2 regions of the Phytopseudomonas argentinensis genome follow, and region 2 is predicted to be linked to the other one. Evidence: riboswitches for the same ligand, from Rfam matches in the RefSeq annotation. Region 2 holds a riboswitch; the other holds the start of a gene.
The links. A riboswitch is a leader RNA that binds a small molecule or an ion and turns the genes downstream of it on or off. The one in region 2 is predicted to bind cobalamin.
Positions count from the first base shown of each region.

Region 1 (9,089 bases), 2.1 Mb from region 2:
GTAAGGCGCCACGCCGGTCGACACGTCCAGCCAGTCGCTCAACGGGATGCCATAGTGCAGCGCCGCCTTGCGCAATCGCCCGCCGTGCTCAAGCAAGGCACACCTCCCCGGTCAGCATCAGCAGCAACCAGAGCAATACACCGCCCCACACCAGGTTCATTGCCCGCTCGATATCCCGCGCCCGTGGCGGCGGCCCTTCACCCAGCCCGGGGCGCGGGTGCAGCTCGCCATGATAAACCGCCGCGCCACCGAGGCTGACGCCCAGCGCCCCGGCCCCCGCAGCCATCACCGGCCCGGCGTTGGGGCTGTCCCACTGCGGCGCCTGGCGCTGCCAGCAGCGCATCGCCAGGCTGGTACGCCCCAGCAGCGCATAGGTCAGCGCCACCAGCCGGGCCGGCACGTAATTGAGCAGGTCATCGATCTTCGCAGCCGCCCAGCCGAAGCGCTCGAAACGCGCGTTGCGATAGCCCCACATGGCGTCCAGGGTGTTGCTCAGACGGTACAGCACCACGCCCGGCGCCCCGGCGACGAGAAACCAGAACAGCGCGGCGAACACCGCGTCGCTGCCGTTTTCCAGCACCGACTCGGTGCCGGCACGGGCCACGCCGTTAGCATCCAGGTCCTCGGTACGGCGGCTGACCATGTAGCCAACCCGCTGCCGGGCCAGCGGCAGGTCACCCAGGCGCAGCGCCTGGGCCACCGGCTGGGCGTGCTGATCGAGGCTGCGCAGCCCCAGGGCGGCGTACAGGGCGAGGATCTGCACCAGCCAACCGACCCATGGCAGCTGCACCAACATCAGGGTGAGCAGCGTCAACGGCAGCACCGCCAGGCACCAGGCGCTCACTCCGTGGCTGCGCCAGCCGCCACCGGACGGGTTGAAGCGCTGCTCCAGGCGGTCGGCCAATTTGCCGAAGCCCACCAGCGGGTGCCAGCGCTTCGGCTCGCCGAGGGCGGCATCCAGGGCCACGCCCGCGACGGCGCTGAGGATCAGGCTCATGGACGGTTCTCGTTAATCATGGTGATCCCAGCGGTTCTGAAACAGCAATTCATGCAGCGGCCGCACCTGTGCCCAGCCTTCCTGAGCCAGCATCGGCGCTGGGTAGAAGGCCTGCACCGGCCCCAGGCAGAGCACCGCGACCGGCTTGCTACCCGGCGGCATGCCCAGCAATTCGGCCAGCGCGACGGGGTCGAACAGCGACACCCAGCCCATGCCCAACCCTTCGGCACGGGCTGCCAACCACAGGTTCTGGATCGCGCAGGACAGCGACGCCATGTCCATTTCCGGCAAGGTGCGCCGGCCGAACACATGGGCCTCTCGGCCCTCCATCAGCGCGGCCACCAGCACTTCGGCGCAATCGCGAACACCCTCGACCTTCAGGCGCATGAATTCGTCCGAACGCTCGCCCAGGGCCTCGGCGGTCAGCTGACGTTCGCGCTCGACCAGTTGGTAAATGCCTTCACGCAGCGCCGCCCGGGTGACGCGGATAAAGCGCCACGGCTGCATCAGCCCGACGCTGGGCGCCTGGTGCGCGGCTTCGAGCAAGCGGGCGAGTAGCTCGGGCGCCACCTCGCCGCCGCTGAAATGGCGCATGTCGCGGCGCTCGGCGATGGCGCGGTAGATGGCGGCGCGCTCTTCGGCGCTGAAGGCGTGCTCGCTCATGGCCGCAGCAACGCCGCGGCGGCCGTCGGGTTCGACGGCAGATAGAAGTGGATATAAGAGGCGGTCAGGCGCCCGATCCGAAATACCGCCTCGCTGACCGGCTTGTCATTCGGACAGTCGCCAAGGACCAGTGGCTGCAACCCGGACTCCAGGCGCGAATGGTGGTAGCTGTGCCCGCGCAGTTCGCCCTCGGGCAGTGCCACGCGCTGCAACGCCAGGGCGACCAGGCGCTTCTGCATCTGCCCGTGGCCAGGCACCAGGCCGGCCAGTTCGGCGCGCTCGCCGGCGACATCGCTCAGCGATTCGAGCAGGTACAGCATGCCGCCGCACTCGGCGAGCAGCGGCTTGCCGGCCTGCTGGTGCGCCCTGATGGCGTCGATCATCGGTCGATTGCCACTCAGTGCCTGCAGATGTAGTTCCGGGTAGCCGCCGGGCAGATAGAGGCTGTCCACCTCGGGTAGCGCTTCGTCGCCCAGCGGGCTGAAAGACACCAGGGTCGCCCCCATGCGCTCAAGCAGATCGAGATTGGCCTGGTAGATAAAGGCGAAGGACGCATCGTGCGCCACGCCGATACGCACGCCTTCCAGCAGCGGTTCCAGTGGCGCCAGCGCGGGCGCCGCGAAGGTCACGGGCGGCGGCATGGTCAGGGTGGCGGTCTGCTCGAGGGCATCGGCCGCGGCATCCAGGCGCACATCCAGGTCGGCCAGCTCGGCGGCCTGTACCAGACCAAGGTGCCGGCTTGGCAGCTCGATGGCGGCACTGCGCGGCAACGAGCCGTACCAGCGGATCGAGGCCGGCAGGCTGTCACGGATCAGGTCGTTATGGCGACCTGGATTGACCCGGTTGCCGAGCACGCCGGAGAACGGCAGGTCCGGCTGGTAGCTGGCCAGGCCAACGGCCAGGGCGCCGAAGGTCTGGGCCATGGCCGAACCGTCGATCACCCCAAGCACCGGCACGCCGAAACGACGCGCCAGGTCAGCTGCCGACGGCGAGCCGTCGAACAACCCCATCACGCCTTCGATGAGAATCAGATCGGCCTCGCCCGCCGCTTCCCAGAGCAGCCGCCGGCTCTCGGCCTCGCCGACCATCCACAGGTCGAGCTGATAGACCGGGTTGCCGCTGGCACGGGAGAGGATCATCGGGTCGAGAAAATCCGGCCCGCACTTGAATACCCGCACCCGCTTGCCCTGCCGGGTATGCAGGCGCGCCAGGGCGGCGGTGACGGTGGTCTTGCCCTGCCCCGAAGCCGGCGCGGCAATCACCAGGGTCGGGCAGCGCCGTGGCGTCCCCGGCTCGACGGACAGCGCTTGCTGCGTATTCAAAATTCCACGCCCTTCTGCGCCTTCACCCCGGCCTTGAAGGCATGCTTGACCAGGGTCATCTCGGTCACCGTGTCGGCGGCCTCGAGCAACGCCGGCGGCGCGCCGCGGCCGGTCACCACCACGTGCTGCAGTTCCGGGCGCGACTCGATATCGCGCAGCACCAGATCCAGGTCCAGATAACCGTGCTTGAGGGCGATATTCAGCTCATCGAGCACCACCAGGGCGATCCGCGGATCGCCCAGCAATTGCCTGGCGACATCCCAGGCCTGGCGGGCCTTCTCGATGTCGCGCTGGCGATCCTGGGTATCCCAGGTGTAACCCTCGCCCATCACGTGGTAGCTGACTTCATCGGGGAAACGGCGGAAAAACTGCTCCTCGCCGGTGGCCATGCCGCCCTTGATGAACTGCACCACGCCCACCTTGAGGCCATGGCCCAGCGCTCGGGCAACCATGCCGAAGGCCGAGCTGCTCTTGCCCTTGCCGTTGCCGCTGTGCACCAGCAGCAAACCGTATTCGTCCTGGGCCTGGGCGATCCTGTCGTCCATCAGCGCCTTCTTGCGCGCCATACGGGCGTTGTGGCGCGCATCGCGTTCGGCCGATTCGCGACTGGGGGGTGGGGTCGACTCGCTCATGGGATCTCCTCGGTGCCAGCACGCCTGCGCAGCTGAAACGCTCAGGCATGCATTGATGCCTGACGATAAAAACGATCACGCAGGAGCAGGCAGGGGCTGGCCCTGGGGCCGCGCACCGGCCGCGCCCACCGCGCAACCTAAGGAAAAAGCGACAGGCCGGTCTCCGGGCTTGCGAGCGCGAGTCCCCTGGGACACAGCGACCAACGCGCCTTCCCGTATCAGCGATACAGTGGCCAGAAGCGTGGTTGGACTCGTTTACCGTTGCGGGGGCAGCGTCGGCATTGCTCGCTTGGCGGCAGCGCACCGACTTCCCAGTTTCACCCCTGGCCGCGACCAGGGGCACCTGAAGCAGGTCGCAAAGGGTAAGGACTGACGGCGTAAGCGTCAATCGCAGAGTCGGTGATGTCGCACGGCCTCGCGCGACGGCATGCTCAGGGATGGCTGGCCAGTTCCACCGGAAAGACGCGCTTGGCTTCGATATAGGTGCGCTGCCAGTAGCTGTTGCCAAGGCTGTCCAGGCGCACCGTGCCACCTGAGGATGGCGCATGCACGAAGCGCCCTTCGCCGACGTAGATGCCGGCATGGCTGACCTGCCGTCCACCGTTGGTGGCGAAGAACACCAGATCGCCACTGCGCAGGGAATCCCGGCCAATGGTCGGCGCGCGCATGCTGATCAGCTCGCGCGTCGAGCGCGGCAGCCTGATGCCGGCGGCGTCACGGTACACGTAGCCGATCAGCCCACTGCAGTCGAAACCGCTGTCCGGCGTATTGCCGCCGTAACGATAGGGGGTACCCACCAGACCCAGTGCGCGGAACAGCACATCGTCCGCGCCCCCCTGATAACCACCGGGTGCAGGCATGACCACGACGGGTTGCGGGGCAGGTGCGGGCACTCGGCTGGAGCAGGCACCGAGCAGTGCGGCGAGCAGAAGGAAGGCGATACGGACGGTGGCAGTCATGGACGGACGATCCTGGAGCCTGAATGCGCCCTACTCTGCCGTGTTCACAACTGCAGTGCAAGCTTTAGCTTTACACTGCAGTCGCTTGAAAACATTCGAATTGTTACCCGAGCATGCTGACCGGGCAACTCCCCATCAGTGTTGAGAGGCCAAATGCTCGGTCGGCGCCAATGCCAGAACGCGCTTGGCTTCAATGAAGGTGCGCTTCCAATAGCCATCGTCCAGGCTGTCGATACGCACGCCGCCGCTGCGACGGCTGGAGGAATGGATGAATTGATCGTCACCCAGGTAGATGCCGGCGTGGCTGACGCGGCCGCGACCGGCCGTGCTGAAGAACACCAGATCGCCGGGTTTCAGGGCCTTGCGATCGACCAGCGGGGCATCGATGTTGATCATGTCGCGAGTCGAGCGCGGCAGTTCCATCCCCAGCTCCTCGCGGAACAGGTAGCCGATGAAGCCGCTGCAATCGAAACCGGTTTTCACCGAGGTACCACCGAAGCGGTAGCGCGTGCCGATCAGGGAAATACCCTTTTCCAGCACGCTGTCCGCCAGTTGCGGCAAGGCGTAAGGGGCATGATTGGCGAAATCGACGACAGCGTCGTTTTCGCCGGCATCCTTGAGCTCCACGACAGGCGCAGCGACCACCGGCCTGGCAGGCAATGAAGCCTGGGCCTGAGGCGTATCGATCTGGGGTTGCGAGGTGTGGTTAGCGCAGGCGGCGAGAACCAATGTGAGTGCGAGAGGCACGAGGGGTGCGAAGCGTTTGCGCATGGGCACGACCGTGGCATGAAAAATGAACAGCCGCGACTATGCCCGCGAACGGGCTCATTTGCAAATATTATGAGCAGCGATGTGACTCAGTAGTTCCGGGAAAACATCTAAGGCCCGTTCTTCCAGCCGCAAGTCAACCCGGTCACTGACCCGGGTGTGCGACAAATTGACCTCCACCGTCACGCCTCCCGACCGGCGCGCCTGCAGCAGCGGCTCGGCTATATAAGGAAAGCTGGCGCTGGTGCCGGCACTGATCACCAGGTCGAAACCCTTCGCCAACTGCCGTCGTAGACGCTCCAGGGCTACGGACGGCAACAGCTCCCCGAACAACGTCACCGGTGGGCGCAGCACGCCATCGCAAGCCGCGCACAGCGGTGGTAGCGGCCGCTGCAGATGCTCGGCCAACCGCTCGTCGGTTTGTCCGCATCGCTGGCAATAAAGCGGCGCCAATTCTCCGTGAATCTCTATCAGCCGGTCCATGGGGCTGCCGGCCAGGCGGTGGTACCCATCGATATTCTGGGTCAGCACCCAGCATTCGGGCTTGATGGCCTGCAGTTCGGCTATCGCCTGGTGGCCGGCGTTCGGCCCGGCGCCCAGGCAGGCGCTGCCAAGCTGCGCCAGGTATTTCCAGCACAGCGCCGGATCACGGCGCAGCATCTCGCCGGACATGGCCACCTCGATCGGCACGCCATCATCGGTATGGTCGTTGTACAGGCCGCCGATGCCGCGGTAGGTGGGCAAGCCGGAGTCGGCGGAAATTCCCGCCCCGGTGATGATCAGGATGCGCTGCGCGTCGATGAACGCCGACGCCAGGCGCTGCAGTTGCGGCCGCATCAATGGTTGACCGTATGGGCCAGCATCACCGAAAGCTGGCACAGGGGCCGACCACTTTCCCAATGCCACTGATTGAATGCTGCCTGAACCGCTGCGCGGTCGCGCTGGCTGCTGGGTACCTTGTCGACGATCTTCTGCGCCTTGAGGGCGGCGACCATGTCGTCGCTGGGAATAAAGGTGTCCTTGCCGACCATGCGCAGAAAGCGCGGCGCGGAAAGCCCGCCGAGCTGGGTGCCCTGCTTGGCCAGCCAGTGCCAGAGGCCGACGATATCGGTCACCGGCCACTCGGCGATCAGCGCACCAAAGGCGAAGCCGGGTTTGGGCGCAGCGGCCTTCCCCGCAGCCGCCGGGCCGGTGAGCGCACCGTGCTCGACATCGAGGATGAACTGCGCATTGCGCGGCACGCTCTTGAGCTTGCCCAGGTGGCGAATCAGCCGGGCATCCTGCATCAGTCGTTCCAGGCGCTCGCCCCCCATCAGCACGACCTTTTCCGGGTCGAAGCCGAAGAACACTTCCTCGAAGGCCGGCCACTTGGCGTCGACCAGGCTGTGCTTGAGGCCGGCCCTGAAGATGCGCAGGCTCATGATCGACAGGTAGCGATCGTTACCCAGCGCGCGCAGCTTCTTGTCCGAAACCGGCTGCGGCAGCCGCGCCTCGAGCGCCTCGACCGAGCCGAAGCGGTTCACGCAGTACTCATGCAGCCATCGATAATCGTGCATCGCTTGTGGTCAGCCCTCGAGATTACAGGTTCATCACGTTGAGAAAGCGTGGTGTAGCCTGCTCGTCGATCTTCAGGCTGGTGAAATCGAACAGGTTGCGATCCGCCAGTTGCGAGGGCACCACGTTCTGCAGGGCGCGGAACATGATCTCGGTACGGCCCGGCGACTTGCGCTCCCACTCCTGCAGCATGTCCTTGACCACCTGGCGCTGCAGGTTTTCCTGGGAGCCGCACAGGTTGCAGGGGATGATCGGGAATTCCTTGAGCGTGCTGTAGGCTTCGATATCCGCCTCGCTGCAGTAGGCCAGCGGGCGAATCACCACGTTGCGCCCGTCGTCGGCGCGCAGCTTGGGCGGCATGGCCTTGAGGGTGCCGCCGTAGAACATGTTGAGAAAGAAGGTCTCCAGGATGTCGTCGCGGTGGTGACCGAGGGCCATCTTGGTCGCGCCGATCTCGTCGGCGAAGGTGTACAGGGTGCCGCGGCGCAGGCGCGAGCACAGCGAGCAGGTGGTCTTGCCTTCCGGGATCTTTTCCTTGACCACCGAATAGGTGTCCTTTTCGACGATGTGGTACGCCACCCCGATGGACTCCAGGTAGGCCGGCAGCACATGTTCGGGAAAGCCCGGCTGCTTCTGGTCCATGTTGACCGCGACGATCTCGAAGTTGATCGGCGCGACCTTCTGCAGGTACAGCAGGATGTCGAGCATGGTGTAGCTGTCCTTGCCACCGGACAGGCAGACCATGACCTTGTCGCCCTCCTCGATCATGTTGAAATCGGCGATGGCTTCGCCGGCCTGCCGACGCAGGCGTTTTTGCAGCTTGTTCTGATTGACCGAGAGGGTGCCCATGGCGCGCAAGAATCCGCTATAAGTACTGAAGCCGCGCATTTTACCCAGAAAACGAGGCGCACCCCAGCCACAAAACGGCTAACTGTCGGCGCGCCGGCGAAACCCGCCAGCAACGCGCCCTCTCATCGATCAAGGAAAGCCGATGAACCAGGAAACCTTACCCGACTGCAAGCTGCTCGACCTGCTGGAAGCCTCGCCCGCCGGGCTCACCGAGTACGAACTGCTGTTGCGCCTGAACCGCTGGCAGGGCCGTGACGAGCGCCTGCCGGACGACACTCTGGAGCTGTTTCGCAGCCACTTCCTGCTGTTTCATACGCTGTACCGGCTACGCGATCAACTGCATGCCGAGGGCCGGGCGTCGCTGCAGATCAGCCCGCTGTGCATCCGCCTGCTGCCTTACCAGGCTGGGCAAGGCGGCCTGAGCGAACCGGAGCCACTGCGCGACTACTACCTGGATCTCGATCATTTGCGTGACACCGGCGCCGAGGATGTCGAACAGATGCTTGGCGCCTTCTGGGTGCGCCTGCAGGGCGGCGAAGACCGGCAACAGGCGCTGGCCACGCTGGAGCTGGACGCACAGGCTGGCGAACTCGACCTGACGATCATCCGTCAGCGCTACCGACAGCTGGTCAGCCTTCATCACCCGGATCGCGGCGGCTGCACCCAGCGCCTGCAGCGCATCAACAGCGCCATGGAAACCCTGCAGCGCTACTACCGCTGAGCCCTACCACTCGGCTCAAAGCCCTGCAGCGGGCGAGGATTTGCGACATAATCGGCGGCAGTTACCCGCCCCCGAAGCCGTCATGCCCGATCAGATCCACGCCCGCGTCGAAGCCTGTTACCAGCAGGCGGAAACCTTCTTCAAGCGGCGCTTCACCCGCCCGCAGGTGAGTTTCAAGCTGCGCGGGCAAAAGGCTGGCGTGGCGCACCTCACCGAAAACAAGCTGCGCTTCAATCCGCAGCTGTATCGCGACAACCAGGAAGATTTCCTGCGCCAGACCGTGGCCCACGAGGTGGCCCACCTGATCGCCCACCAGCTGTTCGGCCTGAACATTCAACCCCACGGCGAGGAATGGCAGCTGATCATGCGCGGCGTCTATGAGCTGCCGCCGCACCGCTGCCATACCTACGAGGTGAAGCGGCGCCAGGTCAGCCGGTTCATCTACCGCTGCCACTGCCCACAGGGCGAGTTTCCGTTTTCCGCCCAGCGCCACGCGTTGGTGGCCAAGGGGCGCCGCTACTTCTGCCGGCGCTGCAAGATCACCCTGCAGTTCACCGGCGAGCAGCGCGTCGAATAGAGCCAGGGCGCGGTCGTGCGGCCGTATTAACAGGCCCTAGTTGTCGA
Region 1 covers NZ_CP056087.1:3,618,938-3,628,026, forward strand. The annotation lists gene cobD (threonine-phosphate decarboxylase CobD) at 1-96, opposite strand, end outside; gene cbiB (adenosylcobinamide-phosphate synthase CbiB) at 89-997, opposite strand; gene bluB (5,6-dimethylbenzimidazole synthase) at 1,010-1,660, opposite strand; gene SA190iCDA_RS16210 (cobyrinate a,c-diamide synthase) at 1,657-2,964, opposite strand; gene cobO (cob(I)yrinic acid a,c-diamide adenosyltransferase) at 2,979-3,614, opposite strand; cobalamin riboswitch at 3,751-3,976, opposite strand; gene SA190iCDA_RS16220 (C40 family peptidase) at 4,046-4,573, opposite strand; gene SA190iCDA_RS16225 (C40 family peptidase) at 4,709-5,344, opposite strand; gene SA190iCDA_RS16230 (NAD-dependent deacylase) at 5,399-6,178, opposite strand; gene SA190iCDA_RS16235 (DNA-3-methyladenine glycosylase I) at 6,178-6,897, opposite strand; gene ttcA (tRNA 2-thiocytidine(32) synthetase TtcA) at 6,920-7,744, opposite strand; gene SA190iCDA_RS16245 (DNA-J related domain-containing protein) at 7,887-8,465, shown strand; gene SA190iCDA_RS16250 (SprT family zinc-dependent metalloprotease) at 8,548-9,042, shown strand; gene SA190iCDA_RS16255 (chemotaxis protein CheV) at 9,079-9,089, opposite strand, start outside.
Region 1: it holds a riboswitch for cobalamin, as region 2 does, so the genes downstream of both, cobO (cob(I)yrinic acid a,c-diamide adenosyltransferase) here and SA190iCDA_RS02810 (CbtB domain-containing protein) in region 2, are expected to answer to the same signal.

Region 2 (9,089 bases):
GTCGAGGCTGTCGAGGTCGTTGGTCACGCCACCGAGCAGTTGGTGGATCAGTGCGGTGCCGCTGACCGGCAGGCCTTCGACCGGATAGCCCTGGGCTTGCAGGGCCTGCAGGATATTCAGCGCCGCCGCCGGCGTGTCCAGGCCGACGCCATTGCCGATACGGCCGTCGCGGGTCGGGTAGTTGGCGAGCACCAGGGCGATGCGCTTATCCACAGCCGGCAAGCGTTGCAGATCGACCTGGCGGCGCGCCAGTTCGGCGACGAAATCCATGCCCGGCAGGTGCGCGCGGTAGCAGACCACATCGCTCTGGCTGCGCTCGCTGCGCCAGGCCAGGCCCTTGAAGCTGATGGGCCGAGTGATCAGCCGGCCGTCCAATTCCGGCAGCGCGATATGCATGGCCAGGTCCCGGGGACCAAGGCCCTGGGCGTTGCCTTGCCATTGCTCTTCGCTGTCCAGCGCACACAGCGCCTGCAGCACCGGCACGTCACGGCGGAACGGCCGCCCCTGGGGCGACTCGGGGTTGGACTGGGCGAAACCGGTGGTGTTGATGATCACGCTGGCGCCCGCTTCGTCGAGCCAGTCCTCGACCTGCGCCATGCAGGCCGCCTCCTTGAGGCTGGCCACAGCGATGGGCAGCGGGTTGAGGCCCTGGGCCTGCAGGCGCTGGCAGAAGGTGTCGACGAAGGCGGTATTGGCCGCCTGCACCTGGGTGCGATAGAACAGCAGCGCGGCGACTGGTGCGTCGGCCTGCCAGTCGCCGCGCCAGGCCTGCAGCGAGGCATTGCCCAGGCGTGGGTGGTAGAGGCCGACCCGCGGCAGAGCCTGCGGCGGCTGCCAGCCGTAATCACGGCCCATATAGCGGTCGGCGATGCAGTTGAAGAACTGCCGGGCGTTATCCACCCCGCCCTGGCGCAGGTACTGCCAGAGCCGCTCGGCATCCTCGGCGGTCACGTTGCCCAGCGCCATGAGCGCGGGGTCGGGATTATCGCAGCCCGGCACCAGAATCAGCGTCTTGCCCTGCCCGGCCAGTTCCACCAGCCGCTCGATGCCGTAGCGCCAGTAGCTGACGCCGCCATGCACGGAAATCATGATGACCTTGGCGTGCCGGAGCACCTGCTCGACGTAGAAGTCCACCGAGGCGTTGTTGCCCAGCTGCGCCGGGCTGGCCAGGCGCAGGCTGGGGTAATCCTCGGGTAGATGGCGGGCGACTTCGGTCAGCAGCGACAGGTGCGAATCACCGGTGCACAGCACCACCAGCTCGGCGGGGGTCTGGCCGAGGTCGGCGATGCTGTCGGCCGGCAGCGCCTGGCCGGGCTGGGTCCGTAGCAGGTGCATTTAGGCGAGCCGCAAGCTGCAAGCCGCAGGCTGCAAGCTGCTGTAGGGGGGACTCAGGAGCGCAGCGAACAGTCCGCCAAGCCCTGCAGCGTTCTTCACCACGACGCCCCATCGAAAGATCGACGGCATGCGGCTTCGCGACGACTGCACGGATGCAGGAGGTCGAGCGACGCAGGAAGCCAAAGCCGAGTACGCCCTACTCGCTGCAAACTCGAAGCCGCCGTAGGGCGGACTCAGGAGCGCAGCAAACAGTCCGCCAGGCCATGCGGAGTTCTGCACAAGGCCGCCCCATCGAAAGATCGGCGGCGTACTGCTTCGCGACGACTGCATGGATGCAGGAGGTCGAGCGACGCAGGAAGCCAAAGCCGAGCACGCCCTACGCGCGAGCGCGCTTCGCATCAGGCCAACGCCATCTTGAGTTCGGTGGCGATGCCGGCGTGGTCGAGCTCCTGGCCGATCACGATCAGGCGCGTCACCCGGGCTTCGTCGGGCTTCCAGGCGCGGTCGAAGTGCTTGTCGAAGCGCTGACCGACGCCCTGCAGCAACAAACGCATGGGCTTGTTCGGCACGGCGACGAAACCTTTCACGCGCAGAATGCCGTGTTTGCCGACCACGTCCCTCAGGGCAGCGAGCAGGCGCGCCTCGTCCGCTTCGGGTAGTTCCACGTGGAACGAGTCGAATTCGTCGTGATCGTGATCGTCGTCTTCATCGTCATGGTGGGTACGGCGGCCTTCGATATGCAGCTCGGTCTCGCTGTCCAGGCCCAGCAGCACCTCCAGCGGCAGCGAGCCGCCATGGGCCTCGACCACCTTGACCGCCGACGGCAGCTCCTCGGCCACTTCGGCGCGCACCGCGGCCAGCGCCTCGGCATCGAGCAGGTCGGCCTTGTTGAGGATCACCAGGTCGGCGCTGGCCAGCTGGTCGGCGAACAGCTCGTGCAGCGGCGATTCGTGATCGAGGTTGGGGTCGAGCTTGCGCTGGGCATCGACCTGATCGGGGAAGGCGGCAAAGGTGCCGGCCGCCACGGCCGGGCTATCGACCACGGTGATCACCGCATCGACGGTGCAGGCGTTACGGATTTCCGGCCAGTTGAAGGCCTGCACCAGGGGCTTGGGCAGGGCCAGGCCGCTGGTTTCGATAAGGATATGGTCGAGATCGCCGCGGCGCTCCACCAGCTCGCGCATCACCGGGAAGAACTCTTCCTGCACAGTGCAGCACAGGCAGCCGTTGGCCAGTTCGAACACCCGGCCATTGGCTTCTTCCTCGCTGCAGCCGATGGAGCACTGCTTGAGAATCTCACCGTCGATGCCCAGCTCGCCGAATTCGTTGACGATCACCGCGATGCGCCGGCCTTCGGCGTTTTCCAGCATGTGCCGCAGCAGGGTGGTCTTACCGGCACCGAGAAAGCCGGTGACGATGGTGACGGGAAGTTTGGCGAGCGTTTTCATGGTGGCCCCTGGCGTCTACAGAAACGGCGAGCGGGCAATAGGATGGCAGGCACGAGCAGGGCTCGCGCCAAGGCATCACCGGATCACCCCGCCCGGTTGTCGAAAGCGTTATCGAGGCAGGTCTCCTGGCTGGCAGGTCATGGCACGCGGCCGGCCTTCCCGGTCTCCCAGTGGCGATTGGCGACGCACTCGCTGCTTACAGTTGCGGGGGCAGCCACGGCGATCCGTGTTCCCTCTTGAACCTGTTAGAAGCCTTCTGAACAGGTTTCCTCTCCATGGCGACCCATGGAGAACCTCGAAGACCGCAAGGCTACGCAGAGCCTGGGTAACGGTCAATCGCGGCGCGACCTGCAGCATATTGACGCTCTGGCCGCTTCGTGGTGTTCTTGCCCGGTTGTTTCAGGTGTCTCACGCCGCCGCGCGTGAGGTGAAACGGGAAGCCGGTTAGAGTCCGGCGCTGCCCCCGCAACGGTAAGCGAATGCCAGGATCGTTTTGGCCACTGTGCACGCGCATGGGAAGGCCGATCCCTATCGCCGCAAGGTGATCGTCGTGAGCCCGGAGACCGGCCTGAATCCTCTGTTTGGCAACCCGCGGTGGGCGGGCACGCGCCGATCGCTGCCTGCTCGTGCGGGCTGTCTCGCCGTGTCCTGCTGTGCCGTTTACCCCTGAGGTCTACGATCATGTCCAGCAGTGTCCTTTCCGATTCCAGCGCCTCTGCGCTCCCCCTGTCGCAACGTATCCTGCTCGCCGTTGGCAGCTGCGTGCTGGGCGCCGTGCTGATCTTCTTCGCCGGCTTCTCCCAGGTCGAAGCCCTGCACAACGCCGCCCACGATACCCGGCATAGCGCCGCGTTCCCCTGCCACTGAGGGCACCAGAATGATCAAGCGTATCGCCCGGACCGCCGGGTTCGCCGGCCTGCTCGCCGCCATCGTGCTGACCCTGCTGCAGAGCCTGTGGGTAACCCCGTTGATTCAGCACGCGGAGACCTTCGAAGTCGCGGAGCCTGCAGCCACAAGGGAACATGGCCATGACACTGGCACCGTCGCTCACGACCATGACGGCGCCGATGGCCACGGCCATGACGGTGAAGCCTGGGCCCCTGAGGACGGCTGGCAGCGCCTGTTATCCACAGGCCTGAGCAACCTGGTGGTGGCTGTCGGCTTTGCGCTGATGCTCGCCGGTCTGTTCACCCTGCGTGCCCCCGAGAAAACCTGGCAGGGCCTGCTCTGGGGCCTGGCGGGTTTCGCCACCTTCGTACTGGCACCCTCCAGCGGCCTGCCGCCGGAACTGCCAGGCACTGCCGCGGCGGACCTGCTGCTGCGCCAGTACTGGTGGATCGGCACCGCGGCCTCGACCGCCGCCGGCCTGGCGTTGCTGGCATTCGGCAGCAACTGGCTGCTGCGCATTCCGGGCGTGATGATTCTCGCCCTGCCCCACCTGATTGGCGCGCCGCAGCCCGAAGCACATGAAAGCCTGGCGCCCGAAGCGCTGGAGCATCAGTTCATCCTCGCCTCGCTGCTGACCAACGCGGTTTTCTGGGCCGCCCTGGGCCTGACTGCCGCCTGGTTCCATGGCCGTGGGCGCCAGCCGCAGTGAATGAGCGGCCCATCCTCGTCGCCGGCCTGGGTTGCCGGCGCGAGTGCTCGCGCGATGAGCTGCTGGCCTTGCTCGACAGCACCCTGGCCGAGCAGGGCTCGAGCACGGCTGAGCTGACGGCCCTGGCCAGCAGCGCCCACAAGGCGGCTGAACCTGGCCTCCAGCTGTTGGCCGCGCACCTGAACCTGCCGATCCACTTCCTGCCCGCCGAGGTGCTGGCGGGTTACCATGGGCGCCTGACCGAGACCTCGGCCAAGGCGTTGCGGGTGACCGGCATGCCAGGCATCGCCGAAGCCAGCGCCCTGGCCCTGGCCGAACAGCTGAGCGGCCGACCCGCTCGCCTGTGGATAACCAAGCGCAAGAGCGCCGCCGCCACCCTGGCCGTAGCCCGAGTCGATGGGTAGGGATCAAGCCCTATCGATCTGCCGGGATTTTCATCGGTCGATACAAGACACCGCCACCCCATATTCAGGAACCGCATGACCGTCTACTTCATTGGCGCCGGCCCCGGCGACCCCGAGCTGATCACCGTCAAGGGTCAGCGCCTGATCCGCAGCTGCCCGGTGATCCTCTACGCCGGCTCGCTGGTGCCCGACGCGGTGCTCGACGGCCATCAGGCCCATCAGGTGGTCAATACCGCCGAGCTGCACCTGGATGAAATCATCGCCCTGCTGCGCGCCGCCCACGCCCGTGGCGAGGACGTGGCGCGGGTGCATTCCGGCGACCCGTCGCTGTATGGCGCCATCGGCGAGCAGATTCGTCACCTGCGCGCGCTGGGCATACCCTTCGAGATCATTCCCGGCGTGACGGCCACGGCCGCCTGCGCTGCGCTGCTGGAAAGCGAACTGACGCTGCCCGGGGTGTCACAGACGGTGATCCTCACCCGCTACGCCAGCAAGTCGCCGATGCCGGCCGGCGAGCAGCTGCAAGACCTCGCCCGCCACGGCGCGACCATGGCCATCCACCTGGGCGTACCACACCTGGCGAAGATCGTCGCCGAGCTGCTGCCGCACTATGGCGCCAGTTGCCCCATCGCGGTGGTGCATCGCGCCAGTTGGCCGGATCAGGACTGGGCGATCGGCACCCTGGCGGATATCGAGGCGAAGGTCAGCGCCAAGGGCTTCAAACGTACCGCGCTGATTCTCGTCGGCCCGGTACTGGGCGCGGAGGATTTCGCCGACTCGGCGCTCTACAACGAAGGCCACCGCCACCTGTTCAGGGCAGGCGCTGCAGACGATACAGGCTCTCGCTGACCTTGCCGCAGTTGTCGGCAATGGCGATCTGCGCCCCCTGGCGGGCAAGGCGCTCGTTGAGGTCGCTGGCGTACAGCTGCTTGAGGAAGGTCGGGTAGTCGAGCGCCCCATGCTGGCCGAACAACCAGGCATGCAGCGCGGGCAGACGAAAGCTCCACGCCCCCTCCTGGCAATCGAAACCGGCCTCACGCAGCCGTACGATCAATTGCTGATCACCCTGCAGCACCGCTTGGCAGCAGCCATGCAGGGTATCGACCCAGACGGCCAGGTCAGGCAACCCCCCCGCTTGGTGACCAAGCCAGGGGCGAACATCGGATCCAGCAGCAACGATACGATCCCGCCGGTGGTGAGTGCGAGGTAGGGCGGTGCGCCGGACTGTTTTTTCATACCCGTGTAGGTCTGTCAAGGCCAGGTTAAACATCATTATGCTTTTTAACCCTCCCGATCTGCGCGTGACCGAGCCTCAGTCGGCGCTTGCAGAGGTCTCCTCGAGGGGAGCCACCCGCACGACACCTCCGTCAATGGGTACGATCAGACGCCCAGCACGCATTTCGATGCCTGCTCGTGCGCGTTGTGCCGCGGCGGCACCAGATGCTGGCTGCTCTACGGCAGCAGGTAGCACGGCAACCGCTGGCGCGCCGGACACCTGGCCAGCGGGGGGCTGTAACGGTTGGGCTGTCGCCGGGCCCAGCTCTCTCACGAGCGCCGGCGGCGTGGCGCCCGAGCTGATCAGTGACAGAGGCACCACGGGCGCAGGTCGGAAGTTGGACAGCCTCGGCGCTGGCACGGCTGGGGCCGTAACAGGAGAGCTAACCGCAACCGGTTCAGCCTCAGCCAACCTGGGTGACTGGGCCGAACCATTGGCGCAACCGGCCACCAGGCCCAGTGCTCCTACCACTACCACTACACGCTTCATCTCAACTCCCCCACCGCAACCGCTGCGACAACTACGCGCACCGCCATAGAATCACCAGCGCCTGAAAACATCCTAATGACCACAGCTGCCGGACAGTCCGATTGCCCTGCCTCAAACGCCGTGACCGATGATTGACGAACACTCCTTGAACCACGAAATCGAGGTCGTGGCGGCGCAGATCAGGACGATAAGCCTTTCAAGGATCGCCATGCAATCAGCGACTTCCTGGATCTCCAGAGGCCGCCAGGACATCTAGCCCAAGGCACGATCCAGTTCTGCATAAGCCTTGGCAAGGCGATGACCATCAGCCTAGAAGCTGTGCCCCAGGTTCAGATACAAGGCCTTCTCGTTGTCGTCATTGAGGCCATAGCTGAAATTCAGTGGTCCCAGCGGCGTTTCGTAACCCAGGAACACGCTCGCCGCGTTGATGTAGCCGCTGTCGAAGGCGTTGTCGTTGTTCCATACCCGGCCGCGTTCCAGGGAGGCGCCGAGGTAGAGCGGGAAGTCCAGCGGCAGGAACGAGCGCGGCGTCATGCGCCGGTAGTACACCAGCCGCCCGAGGCTGACGTTCTGCCCGGCCAGGGCGTCCTGGCGGAAGCCCGACAGCTGCTGCGCGCCGCCCAGCTGGAAGCTGGAGGTGACGATTTCCGCGTCGTCCAGGGTGCGCCCGTAGCGGCCGCCGATCACCAGGCTGTGCGGTCCCTGGCTGAAGGCCTTGTCGAGCTTGATCTGCCATTGCCGATAGCGATCGTCGGCACCGAGGCTGGCGTCGTACTGACGCAGGTTAAGGCTGATCTCCTCGCCCTCGTGGGGAAAGTCGACGTTGTCCAGGGTGTCGAAGGCGTACTGCAGCTCGTAGTAGCCCTCGGTAAAGCTGAACTCCGGCTGATCGCGTTCACCGATACGTACCTCGGCATCCCCCCAGGCCTGGCCGACACCGAAACGCAGCTCGCCGTTGTTGGCGATCTGCCGGCCGAGGTCGAACCCGTAGCCGTAGCGCTGCACCCGGTATTCGGCGATCGGGTCGTTGTTCAGCACGGACTCCAGGTTCCAGGCCTCGGCATGCAGATTCGGCGCCACGAACCAGCGCGAACCGACGTCGAGTGGCTGGTAGAACTCGCTGAACAGCTCCTGGCGGTCGCCCAGTTGTACCCGGGTGAGCCACTCGGCACCGAGCCGGTTGATGCCGTTCTTGCGAAAGCTCGCCCCCAGGTTGAAGACGCTGTCGCCGTTGAAATCGTCGGAGAGGTTCAGCCCCAGGCGCAGGTAGTCGGTGCCGGTGCGCTTTTCCCGGGCATCGATCACCAGGGTGTTGCGCTCATCGCTGTTGACCACCCGGTACTGCACGCGCTCGAAGTAATCGAGGCCGTACAGGGTGCCCATGTCGCGCTGCAGCTTGGCCATGTCCAGCGGCTCGCCGATGGGCTGGCGGATGTAGTTGCCGATCACCTCGTCGCCGACCTTGGAGTCGTTGGCCACCTGAATGGCGTGGATCACCGGGGCGCGCTGCTGGGCACTGCGTGCCAGGGTCAGCGCGGGATTGCCGCCGCCGCGCCGCACCAGCTCCGCGAGGCGCGGCTGCAGCACCTTGGCGGCCTGGTAGCCCGCCTCGATCATTTCCTCGCCGCGGCCGAAATCGGTGACGGCGAAGCGCGCCATGTCCGGCTGCACCAGCACGTCGCCGTCGCGCAGGGTGGCCAGCTGCTCCTCGGAATTGCGCCGGGTCATCATGGTGATCGACTGGTTGAGCACGTCGACCACGGTGAGCAGTTCCTTGCGCGGTTTCAGCGGCGTGCCGATGTCGACCACGATGACCCGGTCGACGCCCATGTCGCGTGCCACGTCCACGGGAATGTTGTCGACCATGCCGCCATCGACCAGCAGGCGACCGTCCAGCTCGACCGGCGCGAACACCGCCGGGATCGACATGCTGGCGCGGATCACCTGGGGCAGGTGGCCGCTGCGGAACACCACTTTCTGATCGTTGGCGATATCGGTGGCCACGGCGCGGAAGGGAATCGGCAGGCGGTCGAAATCACGCACGTCGCTGCTGCGTACCAGCAGGCGCTCGAGCAGCAGCGCCAGGTTCTGGCCCTGGATCACCCCCAGCGGCAGGCCGAGGCTGCCGTCGTCGCGAAAGCTCAGGCGCTGCTTGATCAGGAAATCGCGGTCATCCTGCTTGCGCCGGAACGGCACGTCGGTGCGCGGCGGATCGTCGGAGAGCACCTGCCGCCAATCCATGGTCAGCGCCACCTCCTCGAGCTCGGCGATGCTGTAGCCTGAGGCATACAGGCCACCGATCACCGCGCCCATGCTGGTGCCGGCAATGGCGTCGATGCGCACGCCCTGCTCCTCCAGCGCCTTGAGTACGCCGATATGGGCCAGGCCCCGCGCTGCGCCGCCGGACAGTACCAGGCCGACCTTGGGCTGGGCCTCTTGGGCAACACCGAGGAGGGGAAACAACAGGAGCAGGAGAACGAGCAGACGACGCATGGCACATCCCTGGCGTTGGGCGAAGAAGCGCCATTATAGGAGCCTCC
Region 2 covers NZ_CP056087.1:597,370-606,458, reverse strand. The annotation lists gene cobN (cobaltochelatase subunit CobN) at 1-1,335, opposite strand, end outside; gene cobW (cobalamin biosynthesis protein CobW) at 1,734-2,783, opposite strand; cobalamin riboswitch at 2,881-3,071, opposite strand; cobalamin riboswitch at 3,168-3,370, shown strand; gene SA190iCDA_RS02810 (CbtB domain-containing protein) at 3,465-3,650, shown strand; gene SA190iCDA_RS02805 (CbtA family protein) at 3,661-4,380, shown strand; gene SA190iCDA_RS02800 (cobalamin biosynthesis protein) at 4,377-4,784, shown strand; gene cobM (precorrin-4 C(11)-methyltransferase) at 4,860-5,633, shown strand; gene SA190iCDA_RS02790 (hypothetical protein) at 5,596-5,910, opposite strand; gene SA190iCDA_RS02785 (patatin-like phospholipase family protein) at 6,859-9,042, opposite strand.